3 regions of the Actinoplanes sp. NPDC026619 genome follow, and region 1 is predicted to be linked to each of the others. Evidence: riboswitches for the same ligand, from Rfam matches in the RefSeq annotation. Region 1 holds a riboswitch; each other region holds the start of a gene.
The links. Region 1 has a riboswitch for cyclic di-AMP ahead of AB0E90_RS04710 (NlpC/P60 family protein). Riboswitches for the same ligand answer to the same signal wherever they lie in the genome.

Region 1 (6,447 bases):
GCACCGCCGCACCGCCGCACCGCACCGCGCCCTCAACCCACGCGATCTTGGGGAGTTACCGTCCGGCACGTGCACCAAGTCACCAAGATCGGAGGGCAGGCCCTCCGACCCGTGGCCAACCCGCGATCTTGGAAACCTGGTGCCCGAGCCGCGCGCTAACTCCCCAAGATCGGGAGGATTGGCCCTCCACCCCGCGGCCCACCCGCGATCTTGGAAACCTGGCGCCCGAGCCGCGCCCTAACTCCCCAAGATCGGGAGGGCCGGCCCTCCACCCCGCGGCCCACCCGCGATCTTGGAAACCTGGCGCCCGAGCCGCGCGCTAACTCCCCAAGATCGGGAGGATTGGCCCCCGGACCCGCGGCCAACCCGCGATCTTGGAAACCTGGTGCCCGAGCCGCGCCCTAACTCCCCAAGATCGGGAGGGCCGGCCCTCCACCCCGCGGCCCACCCGCGATCTTGGAAACCTGGTGCCCGAGCCGCGCGCTAACTCCCCAAGATCGGGAGGATTGGCCCCAGGCCCGCGGCCCACCCGCGATCTTGGAAACCTGGTGCCCGAGCCGCGCGCTAACTGCCCAAGGTCGGGAGGGTTGGCGGGTTTGGGGGGACCTTGCTGGTGGTGGGGGCTGCTTGTAGGGCGGCTCGGATCTGGGCGGCCACTGCCAGGGGGGAGGAGCGGACCAAGGTGGCTGGGAAGCGCAGGATTCGGTCGCCGCTGATCCAGATCTCGTTCTGGCGCAGCATGTCGGCCTCCCAGTGGACGACCTGCATGTGGTGGCTGCCGTCGACCTCGACCAGCAGGCGCGCATCCGGCCAATGCGCGTCGACGAAGCGGGTACGGCCCGAAGCGTCGGTCCGACGCGTCTGCAGCTCGGGCGCCGGAATCCGGTGCTTGCGGCACAGCGCGATCAAGTCGATCTCCGACAGGGCGGCGGCACCCCCGGCGGCGTCGGCGATTGCCGTGCCGATCAGCCTGTGCCGCCGAATCCTCGGGAAGAGGTCGAGCACCGCCCGCAGTTCCTCGGCGGTGACCCGGCCCTGCTGGTGCGCCCGCGCGATCAGGTCACGCGCCTCGTGGTCACCGCGGGCCCACGCGGCGGCGTCGATCACCGCTCGCGCGACGGTCGTGCGCGGCGGTCGCCCGGTCCGCCGGTGGTGCTCGGGCAGGAGGGCGGTCCGATGCACGCGAACCTCGGCCATGTCGGGCGGCAACCGCGGCAGCACGACACTCCGCTTCCGTTCCGCGGGCACGAGCACGTCGATCGGCTCGGCCGGGAGGCCGTGGACGCCACCCTCCGTCGCCGCGGCCGAGCCGGCCAGCCGCGCGTCCGGCCCGGCCGCGAGCACCGCCACCCACAATTGCTGATCACGTGTCAGCCTGCCGTTCTCGGCGAGCAGCACACCTCGGCAGATTCGTCGCCACCGGCGCTGGCCGAGATGGCCCCGCACGGTTCCCGGCTTGAGGTATCGCCCGGCCTGGGCAGTGGTCAGCACGGCCGCCTGGTCGAAGATCGCCCACTCGAGCCCGTCGGCGTGCGGGGCGGGGATGGATCGCATCCGGAGACTTTCGCCCATCCGGCCGGCCGGCGCTGCGGGCCTGTGGATAACCCCGGCGACGCGCGAGTGGGTCGGTCCGGAGCGGCGACGCGGAAGCGGACACGATGGCGAAGACCCAGGGCATGAGCAGGTGGGGGCGGGCCTCGCTGCGGGTGTGGGAGAGGCCTTGCGTACCTCTTATATATGGGTGAAGGCCCACCGCTCAGCGGTGGGCCTTCGGGAGAGCTGTGGTCAGGCGGGGTTCAGGGCGGCTTCGCGGCGGGCGGAGCGCTTCCAGCGCCAGACGATCGTGGTCGTCAGGGCGAAGCCGATGGCGGCGGGGGCCAGGGTCAGCGGGTTGATGCCGTGCGGGTTGGCGACGGCGGCGCCGATCACGGCGTAGCTCACCGCGGACGGGATCGAGGCCAGCGTGGTGCCCAGGAGGTAGCGCTTGCGGCAGACGCTCGTGGTGCCGTAGGCGTAGCCGATCAGGCCGAACGGGGCCAGTGGGAGGAAGCGGACCAGCAACACCGCGGAGAGGCCGCGGCGGTTCAGCCAGACGTCCAGGCGGGCCAGGCGGCCGCCGGCGCGGGCGTTCAGGGCGCCGCGGCCGGCCCAGCGGCCCGCGTAGTACGTCGCGGTTGCGGCGATCACCGCGGCGGCCAGGGCGGTCATCGCGCCGGTGGCCGCGCCGAGCAGGGCGCCGCAGGCGAGGGTGATGGCGGTACGCGGCACCAGGACCGAGAGGAGCAGGCCGCCGACCACGGCGATCGCCACCGGGGCGGCGTGACCCATGTCCAGGATCGCGTTGCCGATGTCGCGCAGCGGAAGCAGGGCAGCGGCGGCGGCGAGAGCGCCGACCACTGCGGCCAGGGTTCCGACGCGGATCATTCGGCGCTTCCAGCCCATCGGTTGCGGCGCGGGCAGCGCCTCGACCGGGGCCGGGGGTGCGATCAAGGTGTCAGTCATGCAGGCTTACCGCCCCAACTCATCGTCGGCTCATGATCTGGATTCGTGCTGGTCAGGCGCCCGCGGCGGCGAGTCTTTCGCTTCGCAACCGGTCGGGCCAGGTGTCGTCAACGGGTGCAAGGCTATCCGCGCCTGTCGCCCAACGCAGTAGCAGATCGGCTATAGCTGGGTTGCGAGCGAGCGCGGGGCCGTGCGAATAGGTGCCGAGGATCTTGCCGTGCCAGGCGCCCTCGGTCTGGCTGTCGTTGCCGATGCCGGCGGTGACCCGGGCCAGCGGGGAGACGCCGGGGCCCAGGTGGGTGCGGCCGCCGTGGTTCTCGAAGCCGGTCAGCGGGGGCAGGCCCAGCCGGGGGTCGATGTCGCCGCGGAGCTCGCCGACCGCGCGGGTCTCGCCGCGGTCGGAGTGCAGGTCGAGAAGGCCAAGTCCGGGGCATTTGGTGCCCTTGGCGAAGAACGAGTGACCGAACAATTGGTAACCGGCGCAGATGGCCAGCACCGCGGCGCCCTGGTTGACCGCGCGGTGCACGCCGCCGTCGGCGATCAGGCGCTGCGCGGCCAGGGCCTGCGGGCCGTCCTCGCCGCCGCCGATCAGGTAGATGTCGGCGCTGGACGGCATCGGCTGGTCCGAGCGGATCTCGTACGCCTCGACCGGGATCCCCCGCACCGCCGCCCGGCGGGCCAGGATGAGCATGTTGCCCCGGTCGCCGTAGGTGGAGAGCAGGTCGGGGTAGATCCACACGATGCGCAGTGTGCTCTCAGAGGACACGGTCCAACTCCGCTCGGATGTCCTGGAACGCCGTGTAATTGGCGATCACCTCGAGGCGGCCCGCGGGCACTCCCTGGATCGCCTCGTCGAAAGTCTTAACGTGCCGGAACGCCACACCGTTCACCTCGAGGCGAACCGCCAGGTCATAGGCGCGGTCGCCGGTGATCAGCACCGGGCGGTCGCGGAGCGGCGAGAAGTCGACGTCGTACAGCCAGCTGGTGTCCAGGCCGTCCGGGTCGCGGGCGTTGACGGAGAGCAGTGTGGGTGCCTGCTCGGCCATGTCGAACGCCTCGAGCCAGCTTGCCGGATTCTTGGCGAGAAGTAGCCGGACATTTCGTCCGTCCCGGTCAACCTGCGCATATCGGCCGGCGACCGACGACACCGTGGCCAGCCGAGGGAGAGCCTCTATCGGGCGAACCCCGAACTCGGCCGCGACCGCGAGCGCCGTGGCCGCGTTGCCGAGGTTGACCGTGCCCGGCAACTGAAGCTTGACCAGGTGCCAGTCGCCGCGCGGGTCGACCACACCCTCGTCCTCGACGCGCCACTGGGGCTGCGGGCGGCGCAGCGGGCAACCCGCGCACCACCAGTCACCGCCGGAGCGCTCGATCGGGTGGCCGCTCTGCGGGCAGACGAACGAGTCGTCGTGCCAGCGCTGGCCGGCGCTGAACCAGGTGACATGGCCGCTGCCCTCGGCCGCCCAGACCACCATCGGGTCGTCGGCGTTGGCGACCACCCGCACGTCGGGGTGGTTGGCGAGGGCGTCGCGCCACAGCTGGGCCATCATCGCGACCTCTTTGGCCCGGTCGAGCTGGTCGCGGGAGAGGTTGAGCAGAGCGACGACGCGGGGCTCGGTGGCGTCGATCACCCGGGCCAGGTAGTGCTCGTCGACCTCGAGGACGGCGAACGGCGTGCTGCCGGCCTTGGCGAGCGCGGACGTGTGCCCGGTGGGCATGTTGGCGCCGAACGAATTGGTGGCGACCCGGCCCATCACCTCGAGCGCGGCCGCGGTCAGCCGGGTCGTGGTGGTCTTTCCGTTGGTGCCTGAGACCAGCGCGATCGCCCGGCCGCCGGCCAGGTGGTTCAGCAGCTCAGGATCGATCTTGAGGCCGATCCAGCCGCCGATGACCGAGCCGTCGCCGCGGCCCGCGGCCCGCGACAGCGCAGCCGCGGTCTTCGACACCGAGGTTGCGACCTTGGCCCGCAGGGGCATCTTCCCGTCCGTCACGCCAGCGAGGGTACCGGACCCGGCGGTTACGTCGAGTTGTTGGCGCTCCGCCGGCCGCTTAACCGTTTCTGACCGGGAAACGGCAGGTTACCGGCATTTTTTGTGTGTTCTGTTTCACCCGTAACCTTGGACGATCAGTAGCTGTGAAATTACCGATCGTCATGGCATTTGTCTCGCGGAGATAACAAAATGGACACCGGTCCGCGTGCCAAACACGGAGAGTGACGAAATCGTGCGCAACGATCACTCGATTTTTCAGGTAGCAAGGGTGTCGCCGGTTCACACCGAACCGGCTCGCGGCGAATCTGGTTCACGCCGAGCCCTGCCCCGGGCCGATCCCGCGACCAAGCACTTGTGTAACCACAACCAGGCATACGGGGGCAGGGACGGGGGACCCATATCTGGTCCGCCTCGCCACCACCCGCTCCGGTGGTGGGACACGAGGCGACCTTGGGGTGAAGCCGCGAAAGCGACCGGGCACACCTTCCCGCCCGAACCCGACAGCTAACCTCGCAGGCGTGCCGGAGGGAAACCCTTACCGTGCACGAGCACAACTCGAGCCGGCGTCGACGGCTGTCCGTCGGCACCGGTACTGCCGCTCTGTCCCTGGGCCTCTGCCTCTGCGCAGGTCAGCTCATGGCACCGACCGCGGCAAGCGCCGCCACGACGTCCGTCGTGACGGCAGTCCAGGCCACCGCCAAGGTCACCCCCGCAGTCAAGACCTCGCACAGCAGCCTCACGGTTGCGTACGGCACGAGGACAAGGGTCACCGCCTACTTCTACAACCCCGCGACGGGCAAGCCGGTTACGACCGGCTGGGTCCGGCTCGAGGGCAACCGGGGTGGCAAGTGGACCGCCTGGACGGCGGCGAAGGTCAACAGCAAGGGCGTCGTCAACCTCTACGCCAAGCCGCTGGCCAGCGTCACCTACCGCGCGGTCTTCCTCGGCAACGGCGGCTACAACGTCAAGTACACGTCGTCGTACCGCTTCACCGTGAAGAAGACTGCCGGCGGCGCGAAGATCCTCGCCGAGGCCAAGAAGCACACCGGCGCGCTGTACAAGTTCGCCGCTGAGGGGCCGAGCCGTTTCGACTGCTCCGGCTTCACCAAGTACGTCTACAAGAAGGCGGTCGGCAAGTCGCTGCCGCACAAGGCGAACTCGCAGCAGAAGTACGGCACTGCGGTCGCCAAGAGCCAGGTCAAGGTGGGCGACCTGATCGTCTTCCGGTCCGGCTCATACGGTTACCACGCCGGCATCTACGCGGGTGGCGGCTACATGTACGACTCCCCGCACACCGGTGCCCGGGTCGGCAAGCACAAGATCTACGGCAGCAACTATGTCGTACGCCGGCTCGCCGCCTAGGTAGACCGAAACGAAAAGGGCGCCGCGCAATGATGCGCGGCGCCCTTTCGGCGTCTCTTACAGAACCACGCTCACCATGCGGCCGGCGACGACGATGACCTTCTTGGGTGTACGGCCGTCGACCGCCTCGGCGACCGCAGCCAGGGCCGCCTCCCGGACAGCCGCTTCATCAGCGGATGGGTCGACGGAAACCCGGCCGCGCACCTTCCCGTTGACCTGCACCGGGTAGGTGATCGACTCGGCCTTCAGCTGCGCCGGGTCGGCGACCGGGAAGCCCGCGTAGGTCAGGGTGTCGTCGTGGCCCAGCTTGCGCCACAGCTCCTCGGCCAGGTGCGGCGCGAACGGCGCGGTCATCAGCACCAGCGGCTCCACCGCCTCGCGGGACGCGACCGGCAGCGGGGTCAGCGCGTTCGTCAGCTCGATCAGCTTGGCGATCGCGGTGTTGAAGCGCAGCTCGTCCATGTCCTCGCGGACCCCGGCGATGGTGCGGTGCAGGTGCTTCTTCACACCGGGGTCCAGCGCGTCGCCGGTGACGCGGACGTCACCGGTCTCCTCGTCGACGACCAGGCGCCAGACCCGCTGCAGGAAGCGC
Region 2 (6,447 bases), on a different contig from region 1:
GGGGCGGTAGGCCTCGGGGGCCAGCAGGATTACCAGCAGGGCGGGAGCCAGGCTCAGATGGCCTGCTGCGACTCGCAGGCCGGCCTCTACCGCGATCAGGCCGACCGAGAGGGTGCCGACCAGGTCCAGGGCCGTCGACGACAGGAAGGCCACTCGCAGGACCTGCAGGGTGGCGGTTCGGTGCTTGTCGGTCAGGGTGGTGATCACCTCGGTCTGGCGGTGGGCGCGGCCGAAGACTCGCAGGGTCGGTAGGCCTCGGACCGCGTCCAGGAAGTGGCCGGCCAATCTCGCGTCGGCCTGCCATCGCTGCCGGGCTCGGGCCTCGGTGGCCCAGCCGATCAAGGCGCCCAGCACCGGGATCAGCGGAAGCGTCACCAGGGCTATCAGCGCCGACGCCGGGTCCACGATGGCCATCACGATGATTACCAGCGGAGGGAGAGCTACCCCCAAAACCAGGGATGGGAGGTAGCCGCTGAACCACGGGCGCAGGGAGTCCAGGCCGGTGGTCAGGACGGTGGTCAGGCGGCCCGCGCCGAATGCTGCCGCCCACGCCGGGCCACGCTTCGGCAGGGTGTGCAGCAGGCTGCGGCGCAGTTCGTCGGTCACCTTGGCTGCGGTGCGGACGGCCACGATCTGTTCGGCCCCCGACAGGGCGGCGCGTAGCGCGTACGCGCCGAGCAGCAGAGTGACCGCCCACCAGCGATGGGCCGCGATGATCAGGGTGAGTGCCGCCGCGATCGCGATGGTTGTCGCGGCCTGGAACGCGCCCAGCACCGCCAGCGTCAGGACGCCCGACCGGCCGCTGCGGGCGTGCCTCAGCAGGCGCGGGTCGATGGGTCCGCGCCGCCGCCCCGCGCCGTCGGCGCTGGTGACGCGTCCAGAGATCCTTCGCGGCCGGGGTGCCGCCGGTTTCCTTGAATTCGGGGCCTCGGACGCTTCGGAGGCCCCAACTTCCAGGACATTGGGCAGGTGACTCGCGTAGCTGCCGGGCCGGGACGCCGAAGGCTCTCTGGACCCGGAGTCATCCGGGTTGCTGCTGGGTCCCGTGGTCCCGGTCCCGGCCTTGGGGTCGGGCGCAGTGTGGGTTCCTTTGCTGGTGTGTTGGCCGGCTGGGTCTTCGGTGCTGCTGGCGGGCCGGGCGGGTGAGGGCTGGGTGGTTGAGGGGGTCATGAGGGGACTCGGTCGCTGGCTACTCGGCGGCGGAAGATTACGTAGGAGAAGGTCTGGTAGGCGAGTACGCCGGGGAGGATTACCGCGCCGAACCCGGTCAGCAGCTTCAAGGCGGTGGGGGTGGCGGCGGCTGCGGTTGTCGTCAAGGACCAGGCGTCGTTCAGGGTGCTTGGCAGGATCACGTGGCCGTTGGCGGTCAGCACGGCTACCACCGTTCCGGCCACGCCGACTGCCGTAGTCGCGAACGCCAGGGCCTCGCGGCTGTTTCGGGCCAGCATGCCGGTGGCCAGGGACAGGGCGGCGGCGGCCAGGACCAGGCGGGACGACGTGGCTATGCCGGCGACTACCAGGACTACCGCGCCTGCGGTGCCCAGCCACCTGGCCAAGGTTCTCGCTCGGCGGCGGACCGGGCCCGTCGTGCGCAGGCTCAGGAACGTGCTGCCGAGCAGGAGGGCGGCGAAGAGGGCGGCTGCGGCGCCGGCCAGGGACGCCGGGGTCAGCAGGGGGTCCAGGCTGCGGGAGAGGCCCGCGCCGCGGACGGCGCCGTCGGGGCCTAGCGCCAGGCCGCGCACGAAGACCGTGAGCAGGGCGCCCCACAGCAGCACGATGGCGGCCGAGCTTGCCGCCAGGAACAGGTCGCAGCGGCGGCGCCAGGTGGCGCCGGAGCCCTTGCCGCGGAACTCCAGGGCCACCCCGCGGACGGCCAGGAGCAGCAACAACGCTGCCATCGGGAGATACAGGCCGGAGAGCAGGGCGCTGTACCACGCGGGGAAGGCGGCGAACGTCACGCCGATCGCGGCTACCAGCCAGACCTCGTTGCCGTCCCAGAACGGGCCGATCGTGCTGACGATCGCGCCGCGCTCGTGTTCAGAACGGCCGAGCAAGGGTTCCAGAACTCCGACGCCGAAGTCGAAACCTTCCAGGACGAAGAAGAGCACCCAGGCGAGTACGACGATCCAGAACCAGAAGGTGATCACGGAGCTGTCCTCCTCAGTAGACGGGCGCGGGTTCGGCGGCCGGTGAGTCGGCGGGCGGGCGCAGCGGCTGGCGGGCGACGTGGCGGATCACCCGGAACCACGCGATGGCCAGGACGCCGTAGATCACGGCGAAGCCGAGCAGCGAGGTGAGGACCTCGGCGCTGGTCAGGCCGGGGGAGATGCCGTCGGCGACCTTCGAGATGCCGAACGCGATCCACGGCTGGCGGGCGGTCTCGGTGAAGATCCAGCCGATCGTGTTCGCCGCCGCCGGCAGCAGCGGGATCAACGGCAACCAGCGGGTCAGCCAGCCGGGCGCGTCGCGCTTCTTGCGGGTACGCCACAGGTAGTACGCGGCAATCACCGCGGCCAGCATCCCCGCGCCGATCATGAGCCGGAACGACCAGAAGGCGACCGGGATCATCGGGACGTAACTGCCCGGGCCGTACTGGGCGGCGTATTGGGCCTGGAGATCGTCGATGCCCTGCACGGTGGCGGTCGGCGAGCCCTTGGCCAGGATGGACAGCAGCCACGGGATGTCCAGCGAGAACGACGGCAGCGGGTGGCCGATCGTGAAGAGCGAGAACGACGCCCCGCGGGTCGTCTCGTAGAGGGCCTCGGCGGCGGCCATCTTCATCGGCTGGACTCCGGTGATCACCTTGCCGAGGTGGTCGCCGGTCAGGGCGGTGGCGGCGCCGCCGGCCACCATCAGCCAGGCGCCGAGGCGGGCCAGGGTGCGGTGCGCCGGCTCGGCGGCCAGGCGCCAGACCGCGATCGCGAGCAGCAGCGCCCCGCCGACCATCGCGGCGCCGGCCAGGGTGTGCGGGAACGCGGCCAGGTTGACCTTGTTGAGCAGCAGCTCACGGAAGGAGGTGAGGCGCGCGCGGCCGGTGACCGGATCCAGCGCGTACGCAATCGGGTTCTGCATGAAGCTGTTTCCGGCCAGGATGATGAAGGCCGACAGCATGGTGCCCAGCGAGACGATCACGATCGTCGTCGCGTGCAGAAGGCGGGGCAGGCGGTCCCAGCCGAAGTACCAGAGCGCCAGGAACGTCGCCTCCAGGAAGAACGCGAGCATGCCCTCGATGGCGAGGGTGGGGCCGAAGACGTCGCCGTAGAACTTGGCGAACGCGCTCCAGCCCATGCCGAACTGGAACTCCTGCACCAGCCCGGTGACGACGCCGACCGCGAACGTCACGATCAGCAGTTTCCCGACGAACTTCGTCAGATCCAGCAGATCCGGGCGACGGGTGCGGAGCCAGGCGATCTCCAGCCCGGCGGCCACCGCGGCCAGGCAGATCGACAGCGGTACGAAGAAGTAGTGATAGATCGTGACGACCGCGAATTGCAGCCGGGTCAGGTCCAGCACGTCCATGAGGCCCCCCTACGACGTCTCGTAGTAGATACTACGACGCGTAGTACGACGCCGTGCAGTAGGATGCGTTACATGGCACTGGGGGACCTCGAGCGCGACGTCATGGCGCAGCTGTGGGACGCGGCGGAGCCGCTCACGGTGCGCCAGGTCCACGAGGCGCTCAGCCGCGGGCGCGACCTGGCCTACACGACCGTCATGACCGTGCTCGACCGTCTCGCCAAGAAGGGCGTGGTCGTGCAGCAGAAGGCCGACCGGGCCTACCGCTACACCCCGGCGCAGACCCGCGAGGAGATGACCGCATCGGTCATGCTCGACGCGCTGCGCACCACCGAGGACCAGGACGCCGCCCTCGCCTACTTCGTCGGCCAGCTCCCACCGGACGCGCTGGCCGCCGCCATCGAGGCCGCCAACAAGAAATGACGGCGCTCCTGCTCGGGGCGCTCGGGCTGACCCTCTCGCTGGTCGTGCCCGGCATCCTCGCGGGCGCGCGCTGGCCCGACCGGGCGCCGGCCGCCGCCGTGCTGCTCTGGCAGGCGATCACCCTGGCCGGCGTGCTCTGCGCGCTCGGCGTCGTGCTCGCCGCGCCGGAGGAGCTGACCCGCGCGTCCGGCAAACCCGTCGCCGCCGCGGCCCTGGCCGGCGCGCTGCTCATCGCGGCGACCATCGTGCTGCGCCTGCTGTGGTCGCTCTACGGCGTCTCGAAGCGCTCCCGCGCGCGCCGCGCCCGGCACCGGCTGCTCGTCGACCTGCTCGACCGGGTCGAACAGCGCGAGGAGCTCGGCGTCGACAACCTGCGTGTGCTGCAGGGGGCGCTGCCGCTCGCCTACTGCGTGCCCGGCCGGGAAGCGCGGGTGGTGCTCAGCGACGGGGCGCTGAAGATCCTCGACCGGCCGGAGATCGACGCGGTCCTCGCCCACGAGCAGACCCACCTGCGGCACCGCCACGACCTGGTGATGGAGTCGTTCACCGCGTTCTACCGGGCGGTTCCACGGCCGTTGCGCAGCCGGGCGCCGCTTGACGCCGTACACCTGCTGCTGGAGATGGTGGCCGATGATGCCGCGAGTCGCCGCGCCGGGCCCGCGCCCCTGCAGGCCGCGCTGGAGCGGCTGAGCGACGCCGTCCCGCTGGCGGAGGATGCCGCCGCCAATCCGAAGGGTGATGCGCGGCGTCGCCGGCTGGCCCGGCTGGGGGCGCCGCACACCCGGTCCGTCGGGCTCAACGCCCTCGCGAGTGTCGCCGCGGTCGGCCTGCTTGTTCTACCCACGGTGATCCTCGTGGTGCCGTGGCTGCACGTTGCGCTGCTTAAATGGCCGTTGAAGTAACGCTTGGTAACTACGCCCGAGCAAGCAGTTTCCTTGCCGTGGCCGCTTCAGTTAAGGACTTGATCCGGAGTACGGTGGTCCCCGGTTCGGCAGCCCCCCATCGTCCATCCGGACGATCTGACGGACCACCGCCTAATCGTCATTCGTGACGAACCGGGGACCCGAGTAGTTGGGGTGAAGCCGCGGCAACGCGGCCGGGCGCGCTTCCCGCTCGAACCCGTCAGCTAACCCGGTCGGCGGCCGAGGGAAGAAAGGACTACGCACCTACGTGAAACGGATTGGGGCGCGACGCGCCGCAGTTCTGCGCAGCATCGTCTGCGCTGCCGCCGCGCTGGGGGTCGTTCTTACCGGACCCTCCGTGGCGCACGCTGCTCCCTCGCCGAGCACGGTCGAGGCCCAGATCGACAAGCAGTGGAACGACCTCGAGCCGGTCATCGAGCAGTACAACGATGTGCACGGCACACTGCTGAAGAACCAGGCCCAGCAGAAGAAGCTGGCCTCCCAGATCACCCCGCTCCAGGTGCAGGTGGACGTTGCCCTGTCGCAGGTGCGCGGGCTGGCGACGGACGCGTACATGCAGGGTTCGCCCAACGCGTTCAACGCCATGCTCATCACCGGGTCGCCGACCGGGCTGACCGCCAAGCTGACCTACCTCGATCAGCTGGCGCGTCATCAGCAGGACCAGATCGCCGGTGTCGCCAAGCTGCGCGACAAGTACACCAGCACGAAGTCTGATCTGGACGTGCTGACCACGTCGATCGCGGCACGCGACGCCGACCTGTCCAAGCGCAAGGCCGCGATCGAGAAGAAGATCAACGACCTGCAGAAACTACGGATTCAGGCGTACGGGGCGAGCGGCGAGTCCGACGGCCCGTACAAGACCGGTCCGTGTCCTGTCACCTACACCAACGACAAGGGCGGCCGGGCGGCGCAGCGAGCCTGTGACCTCATCGGCAAGCCGTACGTCTTCGGTTCCGACGGCCCGAACAGTTACGACTGCTCGGGTCTGACGAAGGAGGCGTGGGCCAGCGTCGGCGTCCACCTCGAGCACTACACGAAAGACCAGTGGAACGAGGGCAAGGCGGTGTCACGCGACGAGCTTCAGCCGGGTGACCTGGTCTTCTACTATCCGGGCAGTCTCCATCACGTGGCCATCTATATCGGTGGCGGCATGGTGGTGCATGCCCCGCACACGGGCGACCATGTGCGGATGGCGACGATCGAGCGCGGGCCGATCGCCGGCTATAGACGACCGGGCTAGTTGGTGTGGCAGAGCCGCCGTTCTCTGTGAACGGCGGCTCTTTCGTGTCTAGCCCTCTACCCGGTGCGCGGTCCAGAACGAGGTCAGGTCGGTCGTGGTGGCGGCCTGTGCGGCGGCCTTGAAATCGGCCACCGTGGAGACTCCGTACCAGTGGCCGGCGGCGTACGACTTGAGCAGGTTTGTCATTGCCGTTGTGCCGATCAGGCGGCGCAAATCGTGCAACGTGCACTTGCCGTATCCGTAGATCACGGTGCTGTAGCGGCTCGAGTGTGCGTCCCAGTAGGCCATCGAATTGGTCAGCTTCTCCGCCGACGACTGCCAGGTGATGCCGCAACCGGTGCCGGT
Region 3 (6,447 bases), on a different contig from region 1:
ATCTTCGGTTACACGCAGACCGTGGTGCAGACCGGCGTGCAGGCGGTCAGTGGCAACCTGGGGCTGATCCGGGCCTTGCACTTCCCACGGGCCAGCCTGCCGATCTCGGTCACCCTGGTCGAGGCGCGCAACATGATCGCCTCGATGACCGTGCTGGTCGCGATCATGCTGTTCACCGGCGAGCCGATCACCTGGCAGTGGCTGCTGGTCCTGCCGGCCCTGCTGCTTCAGACGATCTTCAACGCCGGCGCCGCCATGTTCGTCTCCCGGCTCGGCTCCAAGCTGCACGACCTGCGCCAGCTGATCCCGTTCGTCATGCGCGTCTGGCTGTACGGGTCGGCCGTGCTCTACCCGGTCACGCAGTACACCCAGCACCTGCACGGCTGGAAGCTGGCGGTGATCGAGGCGAACCCGATCCTCGTCTTCATCGAGCTGATCCGGCACGCGCTGATGGAGAACGTCACGCTGGCCGGCAGCCCGATGCTGCTCTGGATCGAGGCGACCGTCTGGGCGCTGGTCGCCGGCGTCGGCGGTTATGTGTACTTCTGGCGTGGAGAGAAGGGCTACGGCCGTGGCTGAGACCGAACGGGTCCCCACCGTCATCGCGGACAACGCGGACATCATCTACCGCATCCACGGCTCGATCGGGCCCCACCAGTCGTCGCCGCTGAGCAGCTTCAAGCGGCTCGTCACCCGGCAGAAGAGCACCGCGGTGCGCGAGGTGCACGCGGTCAAGAAGGCCAGCTTCGTGGCCTACAAGGGCGAGGCGATCGGGCTGATCGGCACGAACGGCTCGGGCAAGTCGACCCTGCTGCGGGCGATCGCCGGGCTGCTGCCGGTGGAGCGGGGCGGCGCGATCTACGCGGCCGGCCAGCCGTCGCTGCTCGGCGTCAACGCGGCCCTGATGAACGACCTGTCCGGCGAGCGCAACGTGACGCTCGGCTGCCTGGCCATGGGCATGACCCCGGCCCAGGTCAAGGAGCAGGTCGACGACATCATCGAGTTCTCCGGCATCAACGAGCGGGGCGATTTCAGCTCGCTGCCGATGCGCACCTATTCGTCCGGCATGTCGGCCCGGCTGCGCTTCGCCATCGCCGCGGCCAAGAAGCACGACGTGCTGCTGATCGACGAGGCGCTGGCCACCGGTGACGCGAAGTTCCGCAAGCGCAGCGAGCAGCGGGTCCGCGACCTGCGCGCCGAGGCCGGCACGGTCTTCCTGGTCAGCCACAGCGAGCAGTCGATCCGCGACACCTGCGAGCGCAGCATCTGGCTCGAGGGCGGCGTGATCAAGGCCGACGGCCCGACCGAGGACGTGATGAAGGAGTACGAGACCTTCGTCAAGAAGTAGGTCCCGTACTCCCCCGGGTTACTTCACCGATAGATGTACGTGGTTGGTGTGATCGCTGGATGGATCGCCGTTGCCACCGCTGTACGACTTCCAGCCGCTGCTGGGCAGCCAGATGCGTCTGAACCAGATGACGTAGAGGACGCCCAGCCGGCTGGAGTTGTTGATGAAATAGTTCGCCAGGTTGACGCCGTACGTCTTGCTGCTTCCGGTGGCGACCCCGCCGAAACCGTCCTTGTCGGCCGCGAAGTCGCAGGCCCGGCCCTTGGGATGCTCGCCGCTGTTCTGCTCGCGGAAGCAGTGCGTGTAGTGGGTGAAGCCGGCCGCCCGCGCCTGGTTGTAGGCGAACAGCATCCGCTGGGTGATGCGGCCCCCGCTGGTCGGGTCGTCCACCGTGCCGCTGCCGCCCGAGAACGTGCCGGACGTGTCGCTGCTGCCGCCGTCGGTCGACTGCGGATCGTCCTGGCCGGCGTTGGCCGCCTTCAGCGCGCCCTCCGCCTGCGCCTTGCGCTTGGCCATCACGCTGACCTGCTTGGCCTGGTCGCGGATGGTGGCGTCGATCCCGAGCTTCGCCTGTTCCTGCTGGTCGCGGGTCTGCTTAAGGTCCTTGATCACCGCTTGCTGCTTGACCGCGACCGTCTCGAGGGTCACCGCCCGGTCCAGGAAGCCGCTCGCCGAGTCGGCCGTGAGCAGGGCGCTCATCGGCCCGAGCCGGCCGGTCCGGTAAGCCTGCGCGGCGATTTCGTCGATCGCCGCCTGCTTCGGGCCGAGCTGGGTGTCGAGTTCCTTGACCTTGGCGGTCAGCTGGGTCTGCCGCGTCTTGGACTTGGCCAGCGCCTCCTGGGCATCCACGTAGCCCTTGGACGCCGCCTCGAGCTGTTGGATCAGCGTCTTCGAGCCACCCTCGCCGTCGTCGCCGGTGTCACCCGGCGCCGCGCTCGCCGGTGTTGCCACCGCGAAGGCCAGCCCGGCGACTGCCATCAAAAGGGCCAGGAATGCCGCAGAACGGCGGCGGACAGTTTTCTGCCGCACAAAGGTTTCCTTCCGTCGGCCGCCGACCGAGTTAGCTGACGGGTTCGGGATGGAAGTGATCCCTACCGCGGTTAGGCGGATTCACCCCAAGGAACGTGGTTCCCCGGCTCGCCCTCGCGGGCGATTAAGCGGCGATCCCCCGGCTGGAGATCGGGACCGACGATACTCATGATATTGATTGATCGACAGTTCTCGTACTGTGCGCAATTCGATGATGACCTTGCGTGACAAAAGCACGGAGAGTCGCCGGAACGTCACCGCATTCACATTTCCCGAGCCCTGCCCTATAGCACGGCCTCGGGTAAAGTAGGGCCGGTTCTGCCGCCGAAGGCGCCGCCCCCGAGGTGCCGGCAGACCACCGCCTAATCGCCCGCGAGGGCGTGCCGGGGAACCAGGTCAGTGGGGTGAATCCGCCTAACCGCGGTAGGGATCGCTTCCATCCCGAACCCGTCAGCTAACTCGGTCGGCGGTCAACTGGAAGGAACGTGCATGTCCGTACGCCCGCGCCGGTGGCTGACCCTAGCCCTGGCACCGCTCGTTGCGGTCGCCTTCTTGGCGGCGCCCGCATCGCCCGCGAGCGCCGACCCCGACACTCCGTCGACGTCCTCGGCCCAGCCCGACGAAAAGGGCGACGACAACGCCGACCAGACCCTCGATGACGTTCTCGAGTCGTCGAACCGCAAATACGTGCAGGCCAAGGCCGCGGTCGCCAAGTCGACCACCGCCCAGAAGCAGCTGACCGTCAAGGTCACGCTCGCCGAGGCCAAGCGCAATGTCCTCATTCCCGAGGTCAACGCGATCGCGGCCCAGCAGTACCGCACCGGCCACCTCGGCACCGTCAGCTTTCTGCTCGGCAGCAACGGCTCGGATGACTTCCTGGCCAAGGCGGTCTCCCTCGAGGAGATCAACACGCTGCACGACAAGAAGCTGCACGAGCTCAACGAGGCGATCGACGAGGTCAACACGACCAAGGCGGCACTCGACGCCGAGGTCAAGGCGGAGCAGACCAACCTGACCGCGATGGCGAAGCAGAAGCAGACCGCCGACAAGGCTCTGTCGCTCATCGGCGGCGCGGGCCTCACCGCCGGATTCGTGGACGCCACGTCGAAGGTCGCGGCCCCGGCGCCCCGCAATTCCGACGGCGGTTTCTCGCCCGAGAAATGCACAGTGAACGATCCGACGACCAGCGGTTGCATCACCGCCCGCACGCTGCACCTCTACCAAGAGGTGAAGAAAGCCGGCTTCAACAACTTTGTCGGTTGTCACCGCGACGGCGGGCCGTTCGAGCATCCAAAGGGCCGGGCCTGCGACTGGTCGTTGCAGAAGAGCGGCTTCTCGGAGTCACACAACGCCACCATGAAGAAGTACGGCAACGACCTGATGGCGTTCCTCGTGCGTAATGCCGACCGGCTGGGCATCTACTACGTCATCTGGTATGCGCAGATCTGGTTCCCGGCGACCGGCTGGCATGCTTATCACGGGGTCAGCAATCACAAGGACCACGTACACGTATCACTGCTCTGAAAAAAAAGCCCCCGCCGGATCGGCGGGGGCTTTTCTCATTCCTGTGGGGCCCGGCGCACCGGGGCGCGACCGGCCGGCTGGGTCGGCGGCGGGCCGACCGGACCGGCCGGCGGGATCGGCACGGTAACCGGCTTCACCTGGGTGACCTCGACGTCCTTGCCGTGGTGCTGGATCACCAGGCGAGCCGACCCACCGCCGTTGCGCAGCGAGTAGGTCACCTCGTCGGAGGTGACGTTCACCCGCAGCCGCAGCCCGCGCCAGAGCAGCGAGAACTCCAGGTTGTTGATCCGGCTGGGCAGCCGCGGCGAGAACGACAGCTGGCCGTTGAAGTCGCGCATGCCACCGAGGCCCGCGACCAGCGAGATCCAGGTGCCGGCCAGCGACGCCACGTGCACGCCGTCCCGCGAGTTCTGGTGCAGGTCGTGCAGGTCCATCAGGGCGGCCTCGCCCAGATAGTCGTGGGCCAGCTCGAGGTGCCCGACCTCGGCCGCCACCACCGCCTGGATGCACGACGACAGCGACGAGTCCCGGACGGTCCGCGCGTCGTAGTAGGCGAAGTTGCGCTGCTTCTCCTCCGGCGTGAACGAGTCACCCCGGATGTACATCGCCATGACCAGGTCGGCCTGCTTGACCACCTGCTTGCGGTACAGATCGAAGTACGGATAGTTCAGCAGCAGCGGGTACGCCTCCGGCGGCGTGTTCTCGAAGTCCCACTCCTGCAGCCGGGTGAAGCCCTCCGACTGCTGGTGCACCTGCAGCTCCCGGTCGTACGGGATGTGCATGGCCGCCGCCGCGTCCCGCCAGGACGCCATCTCCTCGTCGTCCACGTTCAGCTGGCGGGCCAGGTCGGGGTGCCGCTTGGCCGCCTCCACCGCGCTGAACATGTTCTGTTGCGCCATCAGGTTGGTGTAGATGTTGTCGTCCACCACAGCGGTGTATTCGTCCGGGCCGGTGACGCCGTCGATGTGGAAGCGGCCGTGCCGGTCGTGGTGGCCCAGCGAGCGCCACAGCCGCGCCGTCTCGACCAGCAGCTCGAGACCGACCTCACGCTCGAAGTCGTAGTCGCCGGTGGCCTGCACGTAACGGCGGACCGCGTCGGCGATGTCGGCGCCGATGTGGAAACCGGCGGTGCCGGCCGGCCAGTACGCCGAGCACTCCTGCCCGCGGATGGTCCGCCACGGGAAGGCCGCGCCCTGCAGACCGAGCGTCTGCGCGCGCTCCCGGGCCAGGTCGAGCGTCGAGTGCCGCCAGCGCAGCACGTCGGCGGCCGCCGCGGGCTGGGTGTAGGTCAGCGCCGGCAGCACGAACGTCTCGGCGTCCCAGAACGTGTGGCCGTCGTAGCCGGGGCCGGAAAGGCCCTTGGAGCCGATCGGCCGCTTCTCGGCGCGGGCGCCGGCCTGCAGCGTGTGGAACAGCCCGAAACGGACCGCCTGCTGCACCTCGGCGTCGCCCTCGATCTTGACGTCGGAGTGGTCCCAGAACGCGTCCAGGTATTCCTGCTGAGCCTCGAGCAGGCCCTCCCAGCCGTCCAGCCGGGCGCTGGCCAGGGCCGCACCGACCTGGTCGCGCAGGGCGGGCAGCGAGCGGTTGCCGGACCAGCCGTACGCGGCGAGCTTCACCACCCGCAGCTTCTGGCCCGGGGCAACCTTGGCGGCGACCGTGGTGCGCAGCCAGTCGGGGTGGCCCTCGGTGGTGATCTCGTGCCGGCCGGGCGCGTCGACGAAATGCTCGACGGCGGCGGCCATCCGCAGGTCGCTGGCCTTGGTGCGATGCACCAGGAGACCGCCGGCGCGCTGCTCGAGCACCTCTTCGGCCTGCAGCGGATGGTCGAGGACGGCGGCGACCCGCGGGTCCTTGCTCATCGGCGGCAATTGCTCGTTGGCGACCAGCTCGGACTGCAGGATCAGCCGGGTGGAGGCGTCCAGCGGCTCGACCTCGTAGAGGAAGGCGACGACCGAGCGCTGGGTGAAGGACACCAGGCGCACGGTGCGGACTCGAATGGCCTGGCCGGACGGGGAGACCCATTCGACGGTGCGCTCGAGCGTGCCGGCGCGCAGATCGAGGATCCGCTCGTGCGCGCGGAGCTCGCCGTACCGCACATCGAAGGGCTCGTCGTCGACCAGCAGCCGCATCAGCTTGGCGTTGGTCACGTTGATCATCGTCTGGCCGGACTCGGGGAAGCCGTAACCAGCCTCGGCGTACGGCAGCGGGCGCAGCTCGTAGAACGAGTTCAGGTACGTGCCCGGCAGGCCGTGGGGTTCGCCCTCGTCCAGGTTTCCGCGTATCCCGATGTGCCCGTTGGCCAGTGCGAACACCGATTCGGACTGGGCCAGCAGGTCCAGGTCGAGCCGGGTCTCCCGAATGTGCCATGGGTCCACGGGATATGCCCGTTCACGGATCACGGTGGTGCCTCTCGCGAATGAGTAAGAGAAAAGTCGTGAAGATATAAGCGCTGATACGTACTCAGCGCGTCAGGAGTTCGGACAGGTCCGTGACAACGATGTCGGCGCCGTGCTCCAACAAAGCGTCAGCCTGCCCGACGCGAT

Region 2: linked by a shared signal. The riboswitch ahead of AB0E90_RS22885 (NlpC/P60 family protein) and the one ahead of AB0E90_RS04710 (NlpC/P60 family protein) in region 1 are both predicted to bind cyclic di-AMP.
Region 3: linked by a shared signal. The riboswitch ahead of AB0E90_RS15900 (hypothetical protein) and the one ahead of AB0E90_RS04710 (NlpC/P60 family protein) in region 1 are both predicted to bind cyclic di-AMP.

Annotation. Positions count from the first base shown of each region.
Region 1 covers NZ_JBEZYA010000001.1:993,861-1,000,307, forward strand. Annotated here, with positions in the region: gene AB0E90_RS04690 (DUF559 domain-containing protein) at 565-1,554, opposite strand; gene AB0E90_RS04695 (VTT domain-containing protein) at 1,786-2,502, opposite strand; gene AB0E90_RS04700 (glutamine amidotransferase) at 2,555-3,268, opposite strand; gene AB0E90_RS04705 (MurT ligase domain-containing protein) at 3,258-4,478, opposite strand; cyclic di-AMP (ydaO/yuaA leader) riboswitch at 4,842-5,027, shown strand; gene AB0E90_RS04710 (NlpC/P60 family protein) at 5,130-5,855, shown strand; gene leuS (leucine--tRNA ligase) at 5,913-6,447, opposite strand, start outside.
Region 2 covers NZ_JBEZYA010000010.1:184,862-191,308, reverse strand. Annotated here, with positions in the region: gene cydC (thiol reductant ABC exporter subunit CydC) at 1-774, opposite strand, end outside; gene cydB (cytochrome d ubiquinol oxidase subunit II) at 1,167-2,147, opposite strand; gene AB0E90_RS22900 (cytochrome ubiquinol oxidase subunit I) at 2,161-3,519, opposite strand; gene AB0E90_RS22895 (BlaI/MecI/CopY family transcriptional regulator) at 3,592-3,939, shown strand; gene AB0E90_RS22890 (M56 family metallopeptidase) at 3,936-4,841, shown strand; cyclic di-AMP (ydaO/yuaA leader) riboswitch at 4,961-5,095, shown strand; gene AB0E90_RS22885 (NlpC/P60 family protein) at 5,200-6,102, shown strand; gene AB0E90_RS22880 (M1 family metallopeptidase) at 6,151-6,447, opposite strand, start outside.
Region 3 covers NZ_JBEZYA010000006.1:197,699-204,145, forward strand. Annotated here, with positions in the region: gene AB0E90_RS15885 (ABC transporter permease) at 1-579, shown strand, start outside; gene AB0E90_RS15890 (ABC transporter ATP-binding protein) at 536-1,348, shown strand; gene AB0E90_RS15895 (hypothetical protein) at 1,367-2,377, opposite strand; cyclic di-AMP (ydaO/yuaA leader) riboswitch at 2,382-2,518, opposite strand; cyclic di-AMP (ydaO/yuaA leader) riboswitch at 2,727-2,863, shown strand; gene AB0E90_RS15900 (hypothetical protein) at 2,867-3,901, shown strand; gene AB0E90_RS15905 (glycoside hydrolase family 65 protein) at 3,937-6,303, opposite strand; gene AB0E90_RS15910 (beta-phosphoglucomutase family hydrolase) at 6,365-6,447, opposite strand, start outside.